Regions from separate parts of the Streptomyces sp. NPDC056161 genome, predicted to be linked through region 2. Evidence: riboswitches for the same ligand, from Rfam matches in the RefSeq annotation. Region 2 holds a riboswitch; each other region holds the start of a gene.

Region 1 (6,412 bases), on a different contig from region 2:
CGCGAGCCTTGCAGTCGACGGTGGCGACTCCCTCCAGTCCACCCGCTTCCAGCGCTACGTGACCGATTTCCAGAACGAGGTCAGCGTGCACACGACGAACCCCACCGTCGCAGCCTTCAATGAGAAGGTACGAGACGCACTCGCCCGCCTGGACGAGGACGACGAGTAGCAGCTACCAGGGCCGCCAGTCCCGGGGCGCATCGTCATCGCGCAGCCCTGCCACGCGCCGGCGGTACTCGGCCGCGGTCTCCTCGTTCTCCTGCACGTTCTGCATGAGCCAGGTCGTCATCCCGAACTCCTGGATGCCACGCAGCGTCTCGTAACCGTGCCAGTCGTACAGGTCACGCCCGTACGCCGCTACGAAGTCGGCGTACTGCTCCTCCGTCTGCCAACCAAGACTGTGGTGCTCCACCGCCGTGACCATGAGATCCCACTCGGGATGGTCGTAGCAGAAGGCTTCAAAGTCGATCAGGATCACACGGCCCTGGTCATCCACCATGAGGTTCTGCACATGAGCGTCCCCGTGCACCGGCCCCTTGGGCGTCTCGAACCTCAGCTCCGCGTACTTGTCCTGTAGCTCATGCCAACGCTTCCGCAAGAAGACCTTGTCATCGTTCGGGATGACGGCACGGTCGACTCGCAGCTCTTGCTTGTCAAAGGGACTGAACGACGGCAGCGACAGCCCGTCCGGCACGGTCAGCGAGTGCAGATCCCGCAGGACCTTGCCCAGCTCCCCGTACGTTGCTTTACGGTCTCCCTCAACGATCAGGTGCCAGAACGTCACCGGGTGACCGTTGATCAGGAGAGGCTGCTCAAGATCCTCAACGATCCGAGCAGCCGGGAACTGTTCCTCCGCCAGCCACCGCGACACATCCACTTCGCCGCGAGCCTTGGACAACCACTCTTCCCCCCGCGCCACGCGCACGACCACCGGCGCGGATGCCAGCCGAAACAGCGCGTTCTCCCCGAGGCGGATCAGCTCCGCGCCTGTGTCATCGAGCCCCGCGGCCCGGCACGCGGCAGCCATCACCCGCGCAGCCCTCGCCGACGTGAACCCCTCTTCCGATCGAGCAGCGTCAACCGCCATGCCCGTACCAGCTCCCCTAGTCGCGCGCGATCAACCAGCGCACGAATACGGGTGACCAACCCGACGTACGCCGGACACGACCACGACGGTATCGAGGGAAGCACCGCAACACGAGGGTACGAACGCCAGCGACAAGGGCGCAGACAGCGTATGTGTGGGACGACACGGCTTGTATGCGGGTTTGGGTGGGACTGGCTACTGCGGAAACAGCTGGACGAGAAGATGCGTGGACACACAGTATGAGGAGGACGTCAAAGCCATCCTCTTGATAAGCACCCAGCACTCCGGGCGCCAACCCTGTGCCTTCACATAGGATCTTTACTTGTCAGGAGGTTGTCTCCCAGATTTCAGCGGTAGCAGCAAAAGAGCCACTAGCACGATCAAAGGCCCCAACCTTAATAAAGGCGATTCGCCCTGCTGCCGTCTTGACGCAAAAGCGATCCCCGCTGGCCACTGGCGAGGTCTCCGCACTCCACGTGGTAATTTTGTCTAAACATTGCTGACGATTAGGTCTAGTCGAATCGGACCACTGTGCAATTGTGGACTGTGTCGTAAAAGAGCCTCCGCCAAGGCCGTACAAGGTTGCCCCCTTGGCCTCTGCTTTACCTTCTGCGTCGGACTCAGTGTAGACCCAGACGCTTGCACCAGTATTACTGGATAGCCTTTTAGGGGGAAGCGAGTCAAGGTCGACGAAGCTCAGATTGATGGCCCCTGAATACCGGATACTAGTTGAGCTTGGGGCAGGTGCACCTGTGGTGCTACTCGTAGCCTCTCTAGAAGAAGAGTCTACGTCGGAGGCAGCCGAAGTGCTGGAGGTTTTCGATGGTTCGTCGGATTTCCCGACAGTGTTCCCCTTGTTACCATCCCCGCAGAGCGCCCCTGAATAGCAATTTGTTTTACTATCCGAACAACCCGCAAGAGGGGCGGCAATCACGAGGGACGCCACCAAAAACAACATGCGACCTAAACGAACTCGCACAAAATCCCCCTAACCACCCTTTAAGGATTTGCGGTTTCATTTTTGCCGCCGTTGACACTGTTTCCAGAGTTACTGTCACCACAGATCGCACCCTGACTGCATTCAGTCCGCTTCCCCCCGTCGTCACCCTGAAAGACGCCGGTGATTATGGCCGCAATAATTAGAGCAACCGCACCGATTCCAGCACTCCACAGGGCTACCTTGTTATTTCTACCCAGCCCGGCCACATCACTCCCAGCGATCAGCCGATTACGCGAAGTAATCAAGATCCGATTCCCCGCGTACCGGACAGCGACTTCAACACCCGGGATCGTAGCGCAAGGATCTTCAATGCGCCGTCGACCAATGATGTGTAGTAACAGCGAACGCGCCTGTGATCAAAAGTAGTTGATGCCTCAGACGCGCAAGCAGTGAACGACTCCGGCTCGATGCGGATGTGCCGTCATGCATGGCCCTCACGCTCCACCGAAGGCGCGCGCCAGCGGACCAATCCAATAGTGCAGTTGCAGACCAAGCACTACCGGCAGTGGGTGCACAAAGCGGCTCGTACAGCCAAGCGCCGAGCGCCGGCCCAGGCCCCCTCGGAGTCCTAGGCCGCCGCCTACCTGGGCCTACTCCGCCATCGGCAGGTAAACCCGATGCCCCGCCTCCGCGAACTCCTTCGACTTCTGGAGCATCCCCTCCGTGATCTCGTCCTGTGTGGCGCCCTCAACGGCAGCGGCACCGAAGCGAGATGTGATGGTTTTGCTAATCTTCATCGAGCAGAATTTCGGTCCGCACATGGAGCAGAAGTGGGCCGTCTTGGCGGGCTCGGCCGGGAGCGTCTCGTCGTGGAACTCCCGTGCCGTGTCCGGGTCCAGGGCGAGGTTGAACTGGTCCTCCCACCGGAACTCGAACCGGGCGTCGGACAACGCGTCGTCCCACTCCTGGGCGCCCGGGTGTCCCTTGGCGAGGTCGGCCGCGTGGGCAGCGATCTTGTAGGTGATGACGCCGGTCTTGACGTCGTCCCGGTTGGGCAGGCCCAGGTGCTCCTTGGGCGTGACGTAGCAGAGCATCGCCGTGCCCCACCAGGCGATCATCGCGGCCCCGATGCCGGAGGTGATGTGATCGTAGGCCGGAGCGACGTCCGTCGTCAGCGGGCCGAGCGTATAGAACGGAGCTTCATCGCAGATCTCCTGCTGCAGGTCGATGTTCTCCTTGATCTTGTGCATCGGGACATGTCCCGGGCCCTCGATCATCGTCTGTACATGGAAACGCTGGGCGATCCGGTTGAGTTCCCCGAGCGTGCGCAGTTCCGCGAACTGCGCCTCGTCGTTGGCGTCCGCGATCGAACCGGGGCGCAGGCCGTCGCCGAGCGAGTACGTGACGTCGTAGGCGGCGAGGATCTCGCACAGTTCCTCGAAGTTCTCGTACAGGAACGACTCCTTGTGGTGCGCAAGGCACCAGGCCGCCATGATCGAGCCGCCGCGCGAGACGATGCCGGTCTTGCGGTTCGCGGTCAGCGGCACGTACGGCAGCCGGACGCCCGCGTGGACCGTCATGTAGTCCACGCCCTGCTCGGCCTGCTCGATGACCGTGTCCTTGTAGATCTCCCAGGTCAGTTCCTCGGCCCTGCCGTCGACCTTCTCCAGCGCCTGGTAGAGCGGCACCGTGCCGATGGGGACGGGGGAGTTGCGCAGCACCCACTCGCGAGTGGTGTGGATGTTGCGGCCGGTGGACAGGTCCATGACCGTGTCGGCCCCCCAGCGGGTCGCCCAGGTCATCTTCTCGACCTCCTCCTCGATGGAGGAGGTCACCGCCGAGTTGCCGATGTTGGCGTTGACCTTCACCAGGAACCGTTTACCGATGATCATCGGCTCGATCTCCGGGTGGTTGACGTTGGCCGGCAGGACGGCCCGTCCCGCGGCGATCTCCTCGCGGACCACCTCGGGAGAAACGTTCTCCCTGATCGCCACGAACTCCATTTCCGGAGTGATCTCGCCACGTCGCGCATAGGCGAGTTGCGTGACCGCCGCGACGCCGTCACGGCTCCGGCGCGGCTGCCTGGGGCGGCCGGGGAAGACGGCGTCCAGGTTGCGCAGCCCGCCGCGCGGCGAGGTGTGCTTGATTCCGTCGTCCTCGGGGCGGACGGGACGGCCCGCGTACTCCTCCGTGTCCCCGCGAGCGATGATCCAGCTCTCCCGCAGCGGCGGCAGGCCCCTACGGACATCGGTCTCGACGAGCGGATCGGTGTACGGCCCCGAGGTGTCGTACAGCGTGACCGACTTCCCGTTGGTGAGGTGCACCTGACGGACAGGCACGTGCAGGTCGGAGCGTGAGCCCTCGACATACCCCTTGTGCCAGCCGATGGACTTCCCCGTCGTCGCGCCCTCGACGCCGTCGGATCCGTTGACGGCTCCGATCGTCGCGTGCTGCGTGGAGACAGGCGTGCGTTCGTCCTTGTTGGTCATGAGACCTACTCCCTACGCCGGCATTACCCGGTAACAGGTTCAGCGGTCGACGCAGCGGCTTCCGTTCATCGGTGTTCCATGTGAAACATCGATCGTTCCACGTGAAACATCGCGAATACGGAGGTCAGCGCCCTCTCAGCCCGGTGCTCCGAGCTCCCGCGTGTGCAAAGGTGCCTCCACGCTAGCGTCACTTCGGGCGCGGTGAACAGAGGGCCCCTGTCGTTCTTGCGATGATCGGTCGGTGACCACGATGCAGCAGTCCCCGTCCCCCCCACCCGAGCCGCAGCGCAGACGCGGCTCCGAGCAGGGCGGCGGACACGGCCACGCGGGCCACGGTCCCGGTGCCGGACACAACCGTGGTCCGGGCCATGAACACGGTCCGGGAGTCGGTCAGGGTTCCGGCCAGAGCCCCGGTGAGGGCCACGGACACGGCCATGCACACGGACACGGCCACAGTCACAGCCACGGGCCCGCGGCGCCCGTCTCCAAGCATCTGCGCAAGGTCATCGCGGCCGTCCTCATCCCGTTCACGGCGGCGGTCGTCGTCGGGCTCGTGGTGCTCTGGCCCGGCGGGGCCCCGCCGCACGAGCGCACCGGGGTCGGCTTCGACCGGCAGACGCAGCAGGCCACGGTCACCCAGGTCGTCGCGGTGAGCTGCAAGTCGGTGAACGCCTCGGGGGACACCCCGACCGGCGACACCTCCACCGCCGAGGGCAACTCGGCACAGCAGCAGGCCACCGGTACCTGCAAGAAGGCCACCGTCCGGGTCGACACCGGCAAGGACAAGGGCCGTACGTTCACGGAGATCGTGCAGCCGGACCAGCCACGGCAACTGCACCAGAACGAGAAGGTGGTCGTCGCCTACGAGCCGTCGGCACCGAAGGACCTTCAGTACTCGGTCACCGATGTGAACCGGAAGCTCCCGCTGGCACTGCTCGCCGGCATCTTCGCGCTCGCCGTCGTGGTGGTGGGCCGACTGCGGGGCGTGATGGCGCTCGTCGCCCTTGCCATCAGCTTCCTGGTGCTGACCCTCTTCATCCTGCCCGCCGTTCTACAGGGCTCGAATCCACTGGTCGTGGCCGTGATCGGTTCGAGTGCCATCATGCTGATCGCCCTGTACATCTGCCACGGCCTGTCGGCCCGGACCTCGGTGGCTGTCCTCGGCACGCTGGTCTCGCTGCTGCTGATCGGCGTCCTCGGCTCCGGGTTCATCGGCTGGGCGGCGCTGACGGGCAACACGGACGACAACACCGGCCTGATCCACGGTCTGTACCCGTCGATCGACATGAGCGGTCTGCTCCTGGCCGGCGTCATCATCGGCTCGCTGGGCGTCCTGGACGACGTGACGGTGACACAGACGTCCGCCGTCTGGGAACTGCACGAGGCCAATCCCTCGATGGGCTGGCGCGGGCTGTACCGCGCGGGCATCCGCATCGGCCGTGACCACATCGCGTCCGTCGTCAACACGCTCGTCCTCGCCTACGCCGGCGCCGCTCTGCCGCTGCTGTTGCTCTTCTCGATCGCGCAGAGCAGTGTCGACACGGTCGCCAACAGCGAGTTGGTGGCAGAGGAGATCGTCCGCACCCTGGTGGGCTCGATCGGTCTGGTCGCCTCGGTGCCGGTCACCACGGCGCTGGCGGCGCTGGTCGTGTCGGCCGACCGGCCGGGGCCGGCAGCCCCGGCTCCCGTGGGGGCGGCGGTCCCGGCGGGCACGGCACCGGCCGCCGTAGCCCGCGGCGGGAGGGGCAGGCGCCGCAAGCGGTGACGCGCCGCCCAGAACGGGAAGGTCCGAGAGGAAGCGTTCCTGCACAATCCGCCGTCGGCACCGCCCGCACCCGGCCGACCACGTCTCAGCCGGCGCTCTGCTCCTCGGCCAGGATGCGGTCCAGGGCCTCT
Region 2 (6,412 bases):
AGTTGATGTACCAGACGCCGATCCCGCCGCCGAGGACCACCAGCACGGCGACGACCAGCGTGACGAGCCTCCGTCCCGGCCGCACGGACCACCGCCGGGGCGGCAGCGCCGAGGTCTCGAACCGGGCCGTCCGGTTGCCGACCGCACCGGGGAGGTCGTCGTCGTTCACCGGCAGCAGCCGCGGGATCGCCAGCGAACGCGGAATCACGCTCGTACGGTCCTCGGTGATGTCGTGCTCCGCGGTGAGCGCCTGCGGAGGCACCGCGTCCAACTGCTGGGCGGTGAGTCCCGCGCGGGCCCGCCGCACCTGGGCGAGCAGTGCCACGGCGTCCCGCGGCCGGCCCTCCGGATCACGGGCGGTGGCCGAGGCGACCAGCCCGTCCAGCTCGTACGCCAGGCCGGGCACGGTGGCGGACGGCGGCGGCACGTCCTCGTGGAGGTGCTTGTAGAGCACCGCGGCGGGGGAGTCCCCGTCGTGCGGCTTCGCACCGGTGAGCATCTCGTGCAGGACGACACCGCACGCGTACACGTCGACGCGCGGATCGGTGGTCCCGTTCTCGATCTGCTCGGGCGCGAGGTACGAGACGGTTCCCAGCACGGCCCCCGTCGTACTGGTCACGGTGTCCACCGACCGCACCAGCCCGAAGTCCGCGACCTTGACCCGCCCGTCGTCCCCGATGAGCACGTTCTCGGGCTTCATGTCCCGGTGCACGAACCCGGCGCGGTGCGCGGCGCCGAGCGCGGCCAGCACCGGTTCCAGGATGTCCAGCGCGGCCCGCGGCTGCAACGCGCCCCGCTCGCGCAGCACGTCGCGCAGCGTGCACCCGGCGACGTACTCCATGGCGAGATAGACGTACGCCCTGTCCATGCCCTGGTCGAAGACCTGTACGACGTTCGGGTGGGCGAGCCGGGCCACCGACTTCGCCTCCCGGATGAACCGCTCGACGAACGACCCGTCGGCGGCGAGGGCCGGATGCATCACCTTGAGCGCGAGGATGCGGTCCAGACGGGTGTCCAGGGCCCGGTAGACCGTGGCCATCCCGCCGACCGCGATCCGGGCGTCGACGCGATAACGGCCGTCGAGCACCTGCCCGACCAGGGGGTCCTGAAGGGTCGTATCCACGCAGGTGAGTCTACGAGCCGGTACCGACAGTCCTCCTCGTTACCGAGAGATCGGACCGGGACTGCGGCCGACCTGTGACCCGTCCCGCGACACCCCGTCACCCCGTCACCCCCGGAACCCCCCACCCGCCACCCACGGCCCGTGACCGGGCCCGACGCCCTCACCGCCCCACCCGGACCGACGGCCCTCTCCGACCCTTCACCGGCCCCGGAATCCCCGGCCCCACGAACCCGCCCCCCGCAGCCACCACCGACGCCGGGCCCCCACGGGAAACGTCCACCGCTCGGCGGACGGCAAACGGGTGGCGCGTGGTGGGCAGCGCGTCCCGGCACGACCGCCCCGCTCAGAACGCGGGCCGCTCCGGATCGAGCACGGCCAGGCCCTCCGGGGGAGACGACGCCTCGGCGAAGTGCCGACGAGGGATCCGCCCCGCCAGCCGTGCCAGCCGCCCCGCGTCCACCGCGTGCCGCATCGCCTCCGCCATCCGCTCCGGTTGCTGCGACCGGGTGACGGCCGAGGCCAGCATGACCCCCGCGCACCCCAGCTCCATCGCAAGCGCCACGTCCGACGCCGTACCGGCTCCCGCGTCCAGGATCACCGGTACGCGCGCGTGCTCCACGATCAGCTGGAAGTTGTGCGGATTGCGGATCCCGAGCCCGGAACCGATCGGCGAGCCGAGCGGCATCACCGCCGCGCACCCCACGTCCTCCAGCTTCCGCGCCAGCACGGGATCGTCGTTCGTGTACGGCAGCACCGTGAAACCGTCGTCCACCAGGGTCTCCGCCGCGTCCAGCAGCTCGATCGGGTCCGGCAGCAGTGTCCGCTCGTCGGCGATCACCTCAAGTTTGATCAGATCGGACCCGAGCGCCTCCCGGGCCAGCCGCGCGGTCAGCACCGCCTCGCCCGCGGTGAAGCAGCCCGCCGTGTTGGGCAGCACCCGGATGCCGAGCCGTTCCAGGACCGAGAGCACGGACCCGTGCACATCGGGGTCGACCCGGCGCATCGCCACGGTGGTCAGCTCCGTTCCGGAGGCGACCAGCGCCCGCTCCAGCACGTCGAGGCTGGGCGCACCGCCCGTACCCATGATCAACCGGGACGTGAAGGACGTACCGCCGAGGACGAAGGGATCGTCGGCCATGGCTCAGCCTCCTTGGACGGCGGTGAGGACTTCGACGCGGTCCCCCTCGCTCAGGGCGGTGGCGGGCCACTGCGCGCGCGGGACGACGGTTTCGTTGAGCGCGGCGGCCACTCCGCCGGCCGCCGTGGTGAGGGTCTGCACGAGGGCGTCGAGGGCCGTGCCGGGCGCGATCTCCCGGTGCTCCCCGTTGACGGAGATGATCATGCGGGCTGCTCCGTGAGGGCGGCGGCGCCGAAGCGCGCGGGGGTGAACGGACGGGCCTCCTCCGGGAGCGTCCCGGTGGCCAGGAGGTGCGCCATGACATCCCCGGTGACCGGGGTGAGCAGCACACCGTTGCGGTAGTGCCCGGTGGCCACGTGCAGCCCGTCGAGCGCGGTCGGGCCGAGCAGCGGCGCGTTGTCCGGGGAGCCGGGCCGCAGCCCGGCCCGGGTCTCGGTCAGCGGCAGTTCGGTGATCCCGGGCACCAGCTCGTGCGCGTCCCGCAGCAGCTCGTACACGCCGCCCGCGGTCACCGTGGTGTCCCAGCCCAGTTCCTCGTCGGTCGCCCCGACGACCAGTTCACCGTTCTCCCGCGGCACCAGGTAGACCTGGCTGCCGCGCACCACGGCCCGCACGGTCCGGCTCAGGAACGGCGCGTACCGCTTCGGCACGGTCAGCCGCAGCACCTGGCCCTTCACCGGCCGCACCGGCGGCAGCACGGCCTCCGGCAGGCCCGCCAGCCGGCCGCTCAGGCTGCCGGCCGCGAGCACCAGCTGACCGGCAGCCAGTTCGGTGCCGTCCCCGGTGGTCACCCCGACGGCCCGGTCCCGGCGCACCGCGCAGCGCTCGGCCCAGGCGCGATGGAACACCACTCCCGCCCGTTCGCAGGCTGCCAGCAGTGCCGCCGCCAGCCGCCGCGGGTCGATCTGGTGGTCGCCGTCCACCCGCAGCCCGCCCCGCACCCCCGGCGCGAGCATCGGCTCCAGACGACGGCAGTCCCGGCCGGACAGCCACTCGGACTCAAGACCGGAGCGCTGTTGCAGTTCGTGCAGGTCGCGCAGGTGCGCGCGGTCGTCGGCGTCCAGTGCGACGGCGAGCGTGCCGCACCGGCGGTAGCCGAGGTCGCGGCCGGTCAGCTCGGTCAGCTCGGCCGCGAAGTCCGGATAGCGGCGCGCCGAGGCCAGGTTCAGGCCGAGCAGCGTCTGCTCGCCGTGGTGCAGTTCGGTGACCGCGGCCAGCATGCCGGCCGCGACCTGCGCGGCCCCGCCACCCGGCTCGGGATCCACGACGGCCGTGGCGAATCCGCGCTGCGCGGCCCGCCAGGCCGTGACCAGGCCGATGATTCCGCCCCCGATGACGAGGACATCTGACGTACGTGACGACATGGGCGTCCAGCCCCTCCCTTCGCCGGCATGACCCGGATCAGGTTCGTACGGTCGGAGGCCGCCAGCCTCCCTCTCAGCCCGGTGCGTCCGGGCTCCCGCGAGTGCTTGTACGGTGGCCACCCTAGCCCGCCGCCGCCCGCCTCGAAAAGGAAGCCTCGGCCCGCACCGCGCTCGCGGCCCCGGCCCGCACCGCGCTCGGCGGGCTCCGGTCGCACCGCGCTCACGGCCTCCGCACCGCGCTCACGGCCTCCGCACCGCGCTCACGGCCTCCGCACCGCGCTCACGGCCTCCGCACCGCGCTCACGGCCCCCGCACGCGGCTCGGCGGGCTCCGGTGGGCGGCGCGGCGCGCACGGAAGAACGGCCGGCACGGGCCCCTGGCGGACACCGGACGATCCCGTGTGCAGCAGGTCACCCAGCATGCCCCCTGCCTGACAAAACGTCAGTTGACTATGGTGATCAGCGTGAGCCAGCAGACGCAGCAACGGAGCACGTCACAGGTGCGGCGCGTGGTCGTCGCCGGCGCGGGCATGGCCGGGGTGCAGACCGCGGTCGCCCTGCGGGAACAGGGGTTCAAGGGCATGGTGACCGTGGTCGGCGCGGAGCCCCACGCGCCGTACGACCGGCCACCGCTGTCCAAGGCCGTGCTGCTCGGCAAGGTCGAGGGCTCCGCCTTCGACGTCGATTTCGGCGCGCTCGGCATCGACCTCGAACTGGGCCGGGAGGCGCTCGGCGTGCGCCCCGGCGACCACGAGCTGGACACCGCGGCCGGTCCGGTGCCGTACGACGTCCTGGTCCTCGCCACCGGCGCCGAACCGATCCTGCTGCCCGGCGCGGAGGGCGTCCCCGGCGTGCACCTGCTGCGCACCCTCGACGACGCCCAGGCGCTGCGGCCGGTGCTCGCCCGGCAGCACGACATCGTGGTCGTCGGCGCGGGCTGGATCGGGGCCGAGTTCGCCACGGCGGCCCGCGAGGCGGGCTGCGCGGTCACGGTCGTCGAGGCCGCCGACCGCCCGCTCGCGGGCGCGCTCCCGGCCGAGGTCACGGCGCCGATGGCGGCCTGGTACGCGGACAGCGGCACCGAACTGCGCACCCACGCGCGCGTGGCGCGCGTCGAGCCCGGTGCGGTGGTGCTCGACGACGGCTCGCGGCTGCCCGCGGGCGCCGTCGTGGTCGGCATCGGCGCCCGCCCCGCCACCGCCTGGCTGGCGGGTTCCGGCATCGAGCTGGGCGCCCATCGCGAGGTCGTGGCCGACGACCATCTGCGCGCCTCCGCGCCGGACGTCTACGCGGTCGGCGACTGCGCGTCCTTCCCCTCCGCCCGGTACGGCGAGCGCCTGCTCGTCCACCACTGGGACAACGCCCTCCAGGGGCCGCGCACGGTCGCCGCGAACATCATCGGCGACACCCCGGCGGCCTACGACCCGGTGCCGTACTTCTGGTCCGAGCAGTTCGGGCGTTTCGTGCAGTACATCGGCCACTACCCGGCGGCCGACACGCTGCTGTGGCGCGGCGACCCCGCCGGGCCCGCCTGGACCGTCTGCTGGCTGGGCGCGGGCCGGCTGGTCGCCCTGCTGGCGGTGGGCCGGCCGCGTGATCTGGCGCAGGGACGGCGGCTGATCGAGGCGGGCACGCCGATGGATCCGCGGCTGCTCGCGGACCCGGCGCGGCCGCTGAAGGAGGCCACCGCGTGACGCGCGATATCCCCAGGTCGGACGGGCCTGGCTTCCGACTGTCGGTCCGGGATGGCACGCTGTTTCCGTGACCGAGATTGACGCAAAGATCGATGCTCTCGTCCCTGCATGGCTCACCCTCCCCGACATCGCCGAGCAGCTCGGCGTCGAGGTGACACGTGTCCGGCAGCTGGTCAAGGAGGGCCAGCTCATCGCCGTACGCCGTGGCGAGAACCGTGCGCTGCACGTCCCTGCCGCCTTCATCGACGGGGACAAGGTCGTCAAGGGTCTGTCCGGGACCCTGACGCTCCTGCGGGACGACGGCTTCACGGACGAGGAAATGCTGGAGTGGCTCTTTACTCCTGACCCGACCCTGCCCGGCACCCCCGCGCAGGCCCTCAGCGAGAACCGCGGCACGGAGGTGAAGCGCCGCGCCCAGGCGCTCGCCGTCTGATCCGAACGCCCTCCGACGTACGGGCCGCGGCTCCGGACGGGCCACGGCCGTGGTGAACCACGGCCCAGGGCCCGTCCGACGCCCGGCCGCCTGACCCGGTGCCGCGCTTCGCGGTCCCGCGCCCGGTCGCCGGGCCACCGTGCCGCCGCTCCCCGCGGGGCCGCGGGCCCGCGCCCCGTCCGGGCGGCTCGCCCGGACGGCCGGAACGGGCGGTCCGCCCCGGAACGGGCGGTCGGCCCGGCCCGTACGTCACGACACCTCACCACTGCACCACCGCACCGACCTCGCACCCATCCCGGGGGGACACACATGCCGGACACCGACATCACGGCCGACAGCGCGGCCGTCAACACCGACAGCGCGGCCGTCAACACCGGCAACGCGGCCGGCACCGAGACCGTTGCCGGCACCGGCACCGCCGCCCGCACAGCGCGTGACCGGCTCGCCGACGCCCGGCTCTATCTGTGCACGGACGCCCGCAAGGACCAGGGCGACCTCGCCGAGTTCCTGGACGCGGTCCTGGCCGGCGGCGTCGACGTCGTGCAACTGCGCGACAAGGGCATGGAGGCGGCCGAGGAGCTGGCGCACCTGGAGGTGTTCGCCGACGCCTGCGCGCGGCACGGCAAGCTGCTCGCGGTCAACGACCGCGCGGACGTCGCCC
Region 3 (6,412 bases), on a different contig from region 2:
GACATCAAGCCCGACCTCGTCACCCCGTCCACGGCCTGCAAGACCGAGGAGACCCCGACCCCGACCCCCCCGGAGACCAGCCCGGCTCCGTCGGAGTCCGAGTCGACGCCGGCGGAGTCCCAGACCCCGACTCCGTCGGCCTCGGAGAGCAGCACCGCCCCGGCGGGTACGTCGAGCAACGCGCCGTCCCCGGCGGCCGGTGACTCGAACCTCGCCGAGACCGGTGCGAACTCCAACACCACTCTGATCGCCGGTATCGCCGCCGCCTTCGTCGTCGTCGGCGGTGGCGCGGTGTTCTTCGGCATGCGCCGCCGCGGGGCCAACAGCAACCGCTGACGCCTCACTTCGGCACACGCCGCGGCCCGTCCCCGCACCGCGGGGGCGGGCCGCGGTCGTTCAGCCGAACGTGGCCCGCTCCAGCCAGAAGTCCAGCAGCTCCCGCTCGCCGACGACCTCCAACTCCGGTCCTGTCGGCGGGATACGGGTGTAGAAGGCGAGCAGGACCGAGGTGAGCGGACCGCGCAGCGCGACCGTCGCCTTCTCATGGCCGCGGCGCCAGGCGACGCCCTCGTCGGTCAGCTCGACGAACCACTCGGCGTTCAGCTCGGGCGGGGTGTCGGTGGCGTGCAGATGGATGCTGCGGCCCGGCCCGCGCAGTTCCACGGTCTCCTTCCGCAGGCCCGAGCGCTGCACCAACTCGATGATCTGCAACCACTCGTCGATCGCGTCCGCGGCCACGTCCGGGGCGACGTCGTAGGGCAGTCCGGCGGCGAGCGCGGCATCAGCCCGGTGGATGGTGATCTCGTGGGTCATCCGGCGGGCCCAGAAGCCGGCGTCGAGGATTCCGGCCCAGGTCCACACCTTCGTGTCCGGCCCGGCCTCGCGCAGGGTGTCGACGAGCAGCCGGCCGGTCTCCGCGAGCCAGGCGTCCAGCGCCGCGGCGTCGCCGCGCGCCTCGGGCCGCCCGGCGTGGGGGACCCGCTCCGCGGGGACGTTCTCCTGGGCCCGGGTCCTGACCAGCAACTCCACCCAGCGCAGAGCGCCGCCCAGGTGCCGCAGCAGGTCCTCCAGCGACCAGTCCGGGCAGGTGGGTACGGTGGCGGACAGATCGGCGCCGGAGGTGACCACGGCCCTCAACTGCCCGATCTGGTGGGCGATCTCGTCGCAGTAGCGGTCATGCGTGAGGAGCGTCATGCCCCGACGCTACGGCCTCGCGGTCATCCCAGCACGACGATTTCCGCCGGGTCGAACTCCACCCCCACCTCGTCCCCGGTCTCCGGCGCCGCCCGCAGCGCGCACGCCGCCTCAAGACGCGGGCCGTCCCCCGGCTGGAGGCGCACGGCCACATGGGTGCCCTTGAAGGTGCGCGCGGTCACCATGGCGCGCGGGCCCTCGCCGGCCGGTCCGAGCCGGATGCCGGCGGGGCGTACCAGCAGGGTGCGCCGGCCCTGGGGCGCGGGCTCGGGCACCGGGAGCTTCCCCCACGGGGTGACCGCCACCGCTCCGGTGATCTGCGCGTCGACGACGTTCTCGAAGCCGAGGAAGCGGGCCACGAACTCGTCGGCGGGCCGCTGCCACACCTCAAGGGGCGTACCGGACTGGGCGATCCGGCCGTCCCGCATCACGACCACCCGGTCGGCCAGCGCGAAAGCCTCGCCCTGGTCGTGGGTGACGGCGAGCACGGTGGTGCCCAACCGGTCGAACAGCTCCCGCAGTTCGACCACGAGCCGTTCCCGCAGCGAGCGGTCGAGCTGGCCGAGCGGTTCGTCCAGCATCAGCAGCCGCGGCCGGGGCGCGAGGGCTCGGGCGAGCGCGACCCGCTGCTGTTCGCCGCCGGAGAGCCGGGCCACGGCCCGCCGGGCGGCCCCCGGCAGCCCCACCAGGTCCAGCAGCTCCGCCACCGCGGTCCGCTGCCGCTCCTTCGACGCGCCGCGCATCCGCAGCCCGAACGCCACGTTGCCGCCCACGTCCCGCTGCGGGAACAGCTGGTGGTCCTGGAACATCAGCCCGACCTCGCGCCGGTGCGCGGGCACGCCCGTCTGGTCCCGTCCGTCGAGCGCCACCCGCCCCGCGTCCAGGGGCTGAAGTCCGGCCACCGCCCGCAGCAGCGTCGACTTGCCGCTGCCGCTGGGCCCGAGCACGCAGACGATCTCGTGCTCGGCTACCGCCAGATCGACGGCGTCGAGCACGGCCCGCCCGCCGAGGCGCACGGTCGCGGACGTGAGGCTCAGCAGCATCAGAACTCCCCGGTCCGGTCGACCGGGATCCCCCCGGTCGCCTCTGTTCGAGACGGGAGGTGCAGGCGTTCCAGCGCCAGCAGGGACACCGCGCACACCACCATGAGAATCGTGGAAAGGGCCATCGCCTGGCCGTAGTTGAGATCGCCCGGCCGGCCGAGCAGCCGGGCCACGGCGACCGGCAGCGTGGGGTTGTCGGGCCGCGCGATGAACACGGTCGCGCCGAACTCCCCGAGCGAGACGGCGAACGCGAATCCGGCCGCGATCAGCAGCGCCCGCCGCACCAGCGGCAGATCGACCTCGCGCCACACCCGCCAGGGCGACGCCCCGAGCACGGCCGCCGCCTCCCTGAGCCGCCCGTCGACGGCCCGCAGCACCGGCAGCATGGTCCGTACGACGAAGGGCACGCCGACCAGCGCCTGGGCGAGCGGCACGAGGATCCAGGACTGCCGCAGGTCGAGCGGCGGCTTGTCCAGCGCGATCAGGAAACCGAAACCGACGGTCACGGCGGACACGCCGAGCGGCAGCATCAGCAGCGCGTCGAAGCCCCGTACGATCCGGCCCGCGCCGCGGGCGAGGGCCGCGGCGGCGAGGGAGCCGATCAGCACCGCGATGGCGGTGGCGACGACGGCGTAGCGCAGGGAGTTGCCGACCGCGGCGATCGGCGCCACCAGGAACGTACCGCCGTCCGCACGGGTCAGCGCCCGGTAGTAGCCGAGGCCGGGAGCGGCGAGGGAGCGCTGCACCAGCACCCCGAGCGGCAGCAGCACGAGCAGGACGACGGTGGCCAGGACACCGCCGAGCAGCGCCCACTGGCCCGCCCCGCGCGGCCGGCGTGCCGTCAGCGACGCGTCGACCAGGCGCAGCGTGCTCTCCCGCCGCCGTACCGTCCAGGCGTGCACGGCGAGGATCACGCCGACCGCCGCGAACTGGACCAGGGTGAGGACCGCGGCCGTGGACAGGTCGAAGATCTGGGACGTCTCCCGGTAGATCTCCACTTCGAGCGTGGCGAAGGTGGGGCCGCCGAGGATCTGCACCACGCCGAAGGAGGTGAAGGTGAACAGGAACACCATCAGCGCGGCGGCGGCCACCGCCGGGGCCAGCGCCGGCAGGGTCACCCTGCGCCAGGCGGCCGGCGGCGACGCGCCCAGCATCCGCGCGGCCTCCTCCTGGCGCGGGTCGAGCCCGGCCCACAGTCCGCCGACCGTGCGGACGACGACGGCGTAGTTGAAGAAGACGTGCGCGAGCAGGATCGCCCAGACGGTGGTGTCCAGCCGCACGCCCCACAGGTCGTCGAGGAGGCCGCCACGTCCGACGAGGGCGAGGAAGGCGGTGCCGACGACGACGGTCGGCAGCACGAACGGCACGGTGACCACGGCCCGCAGGACCCGTTTGCCCGGGAAGTCGAGGCGGGCGAAGACGTACGCGCCGGGCAGCGCGACCAGCAGGGTGAGCGCGGTGGAGGCGAGCGCCTGCCAGGTGGTGAACCACAGCACGTGCCGGATGTCGGAACGGGCCACGACGTCCGCGATCCGTCCCAGCCGCCAGGCGCCGTCCGGTTTCAGACCGCGGGTGACGATCGCGGCCACCGGCCAGGCGAAGAACACGGCGAAGAACGCGACGGGCCCGGCCAGCAGCGCGAGCCGTACCAGGCTCCCGGTGCCGCGCCGCCCGCGCGGGAGGGAACCGGCCGCCTCGGCCGGCCCGGTCCCCTCGTCCGCCCCGGTCAGTTCAGTACGAGTGAGGTCCACGACTTGACCCACTGGTCACGGTCGGCGGCGATCCGGTCGGGCGCCATGGTCTCGGGGTCCTTGGCCCGCGGGCCGTACTTCTCGAACTCCTGCGGCACCGCGGCATCCGTGCGCACCGGGTAGACGAACATGTTCAGCGGCATGTCCTCCTGGAACTCCTTGCCGGTCAGGAAGTCCAGGAACGCCTTGCCGCCCGCGCTGTTGCGGGCACCCGAGAGCAGTCCGGCGTACTCGATCTGCCGGAAGCAGGTACCGGCGGCCACTCCGGTGGGCGCGGTGGCCGGTTTCGGGTCGGCGTAGACGACCTCGGCGGGCGGCGAGGAGGCGTACGACACGACGAGCGGCCGGTCGCCGCCCGCCTTCCTGCCGCCGGCCGAACCGGAGAACTCCTCGTCGTACGCCTGCTCCCAGCCGTCGACCACCTTGACGCCGTTGGCCTTGAGCTTCTTCCAGTACGCGCTCCAGCCGGCGTCGCCGTACTTCGCGGCGGTGCCGAGCAGAAAACCGAGGCCGGGCGAGGAGGTGGCGGCGTTCTCGGTGACGAGCAGGTTCTTGTACCGGGGTTCGACCAGGTCGTCGAAGGTCTGCGGCGGGGCCAGCCGGTGCCGCTCGAAGTACGCCTTGTCGTAGTTGACGCAGATGTCACCGGTGTCGATGGGCGTGACCTGGTGCCCGGACGTGCCGTCCCGGTACTCGGGTTCGATCCGGTCGTAGTCCTTCGGCTGGTACGACTGGAACAGCCCGTTGTCGAGGGCGCGCGACAGCAGGGTGTTGTCGACGCCGAAGAAGACGTCGCCCTGCGGGTTGTCCTTGGTCAGGATCGCCTTGTTGACGGCCTGCCCGGCGTCGCCGTCCTTGAGGACCCTGACGGTGTAACCGGACTGCTTCTCGAAGTCCTTGAGCACGTTCTTCGAGACCGCCCACGAATCGTGGCTGACGAGGGTGACCGTCTTGGAGTCGGCGCCCCCGTCGTTCGTGGATCCGCACGCGGACAGCGTGACCAGGCCGAGCCCGACCGCGACGGCCACGAAGGTCTTGGTGTGCAACTGGATTCCTCCTGGGGTTGACCAGGAAGAGACGCGGCCCTGCCCGGACCGTACGAGGCAGGTCCGGGCAGGGCGCAACAGCTTGAGTGAGGACCGATCTCCCTACCCAGAATGACCTGGGCGAGGTTCGGAGGGTCTGCGGCCGGTGTGCCGCACTCTCAGCGCTGTGGCGCTCCCCTGTCGGAAATATTCAAATTGTGCGGAATGCTTGGAGTGTTTGGAGTATTCGGAGTGATCGGAGTGTTCGGAACGCGAGGTTCGCGATATGACGTTATGACCGGGCTCAGACTACCGTCCGGCTATCGTTCGGTGGCAGCCAGCTGACCGCAGGCGCCGTCGATCTCCTGCCCGCGGGTGTCCCGGACGGTCACCGGCACCCCGTGCGCCTCGATGGCCGCCACGAAGGCCCGCTCGTCCTCGGGCCTGGAGGCGGTCCACTTGGAGCCCGGCGTCGGGTTGAGCGGGATGAGGTTGACGTGCACGGGCTTGCCCTTGAGCAGCCGGCCGAGCCGGTCGCCCCGCCACGCCTGGTCGTTGATGTCGCGGATCAGCGCGTACTCGATGGACAGCCGGCGCCCGGACCTGGCGGCGTATTCCAGACCGGCGTCCAGCACCTCGCGCACCTTCCACCGCGTGTTCACGGGGACGAGGGTGTCGCGCAGTTCGTCGTCGGGCGCGTGCAGGGAGATCGCGAGGCGGCACTTGAAGCCCTCGTCGGCGAACCGGTGGATGGCCGGGACGAGTCCGACGGTCGAGACGGTGATGCCGCGCTGGGACAGCCCGAGCCCGTCCGGCTCTGGGTCGGTGAGCGCCCGGATCGCGCCCACGACCCGCTTGTAGTTGGCGAGCGGCTCGCCCATGCCCATGAACACGATGTTGGACAGCCGCGCGGGGCCGCCGGGCACCTCGCCGTCCCTGAGGGCCCGCATCCCGTCCACGATCTGGTGCACGATCTCGGCGGTCGACAGGTTCCGGTCGAGACCGGCCTGCCCGGTGGCGCAGAAGGGGCAGTTCATCCCGCAGCCCGCCTGCGAGCTGATGCACATCGTCACCCGGTCCGGATACCGCATCAGCACCGACTCGACGAGCGTCCCGTCGAACATCCGCCACAGCGTCTTACGAGTGGTTCCCTCGTCGGTCGACAGGTGCCGTACGACCGTCATCAGCTCGGGGAACAACGCCTCCCGCAGCCGGCCTCGGGAGGCCGCGGGAATGTCGGTCCACTGCTCGGGGTCGTGCGCGTACCGCGCGAAGTAGTGCTGCGAGAGCTGCTTCGCCCGGAACGGCTTCTCGCCGATCGCGGCGACGGCCTCCTTGCGTTCGGCGGGCGAGAGATCAGCGAGATGCCGCGGCGGCCGCTGGGCACCGCGGGGGGCTG

Evidence for each region. A riboswitch is a leader RNA that binds a small molecule or an ion and turns the genes downstream of it on or off. The one in region 2 is predicted to bind thiamine pyrophosphate.
Region 1: another riboswitch for thiamine pyrophosphate. It lies ahead of thiC (phosphomethylpyrimidine synthase ThiC); the one in region 2 lies ahead of thiO (glycine oxidase ThiO).
Region 3: another riboswitch for thiamine pyrophosphate. It lies ahead of ACFC09_RS38775 (thiamine ABC transporter substrate binding subunit); the one in region 2 lies ahead of thiO (glycine oxidase ThiO).

Annotation. Positions count from the first base shown of each region.
Region 1 is NZ_JBHJUV010000023.1:28,675-35,086, reverse strand. It holds gene ACFC09_RS22070 (sporulation protein) at 1-169, shown strand, start outside; gene ACFC09_RS22065 (aminoglycoside phosphotransferase family protein) at 173-1,087, opposite strand; gene thiC (phosphomethylpyrimidine synthase ThiC) at 2,678-4,516, opposite strand; TPP riboswitch at 4,509-4,686, opposite strand; gene ACFC09_RS22055 (YibE/F family protein) at 4,758-6,281, shown strand; gene ACFC09_RS22050 (SsgA family sporulation/cell division regulator) at 6,367-6,412, opposite strand, start outside.
Region 2 is NZ_JBHJUV010000073.1:4,240-10,651, forward strand. It holds gene pknB (Stk1 family PASTA domain-containing Ser/Thr kinase) at 1-1,123, opposite strand, end outside; gene ACFC09_RS40540 (thiazole synthase) at 1,467-2,261, opposite strand; gene thiS (sulfur carrier protein ThiS) at 2,265-2,465, opposite strand; gene thiO (glycine oxidase ThiO) at 2,462-3,625, opposite strand; TPP riboswitch at 3,623-3,734, opposite strand; gene ACFC09_RS40555 (NAD(P)/FAD-dependent oxidoreductase) at 4,077-5,318, shown strand; gene ACFC09_RS40560 (Rv2175c family DNA-binding protein) at 5,386-5,751, shown strand; gene thiE (thiamine phosphate synthase) at 6,061-6,412, shown strand, end outside.
Region 3 is NZ_JBHJUV010000064.1:104-6,515, reverse strand. It holds gene ACFC09_RS38795 (LAETG motif-containing sortase-dependent surface protein) at 1-336, shown strand, start outside; gene ACFC09_RS38790 (maleylpyruvate isomerase family mycothiol-dependent enzyme) at 397-1,194, opposite strand; gene ACFC09_RS38785 (ABC transporter ATP-binding protein) at 1,218-2,237, opposite strand; gene ACFC09_RS38780 (ABC transporter permease) at 2,237-3,871, opposite strand; gene ACFC09_RS38775 (thiamine ABC transporter substrate binding subunit) at 3,964-5,034, opposite strand; TPP riboswitch at 5,116-5,223, opposite strand; gene rlmN (23S rRNA (adenine(2503)-C(2))-methyltransferase RlmN) at 5,334-6,412, opposite strand, start outside.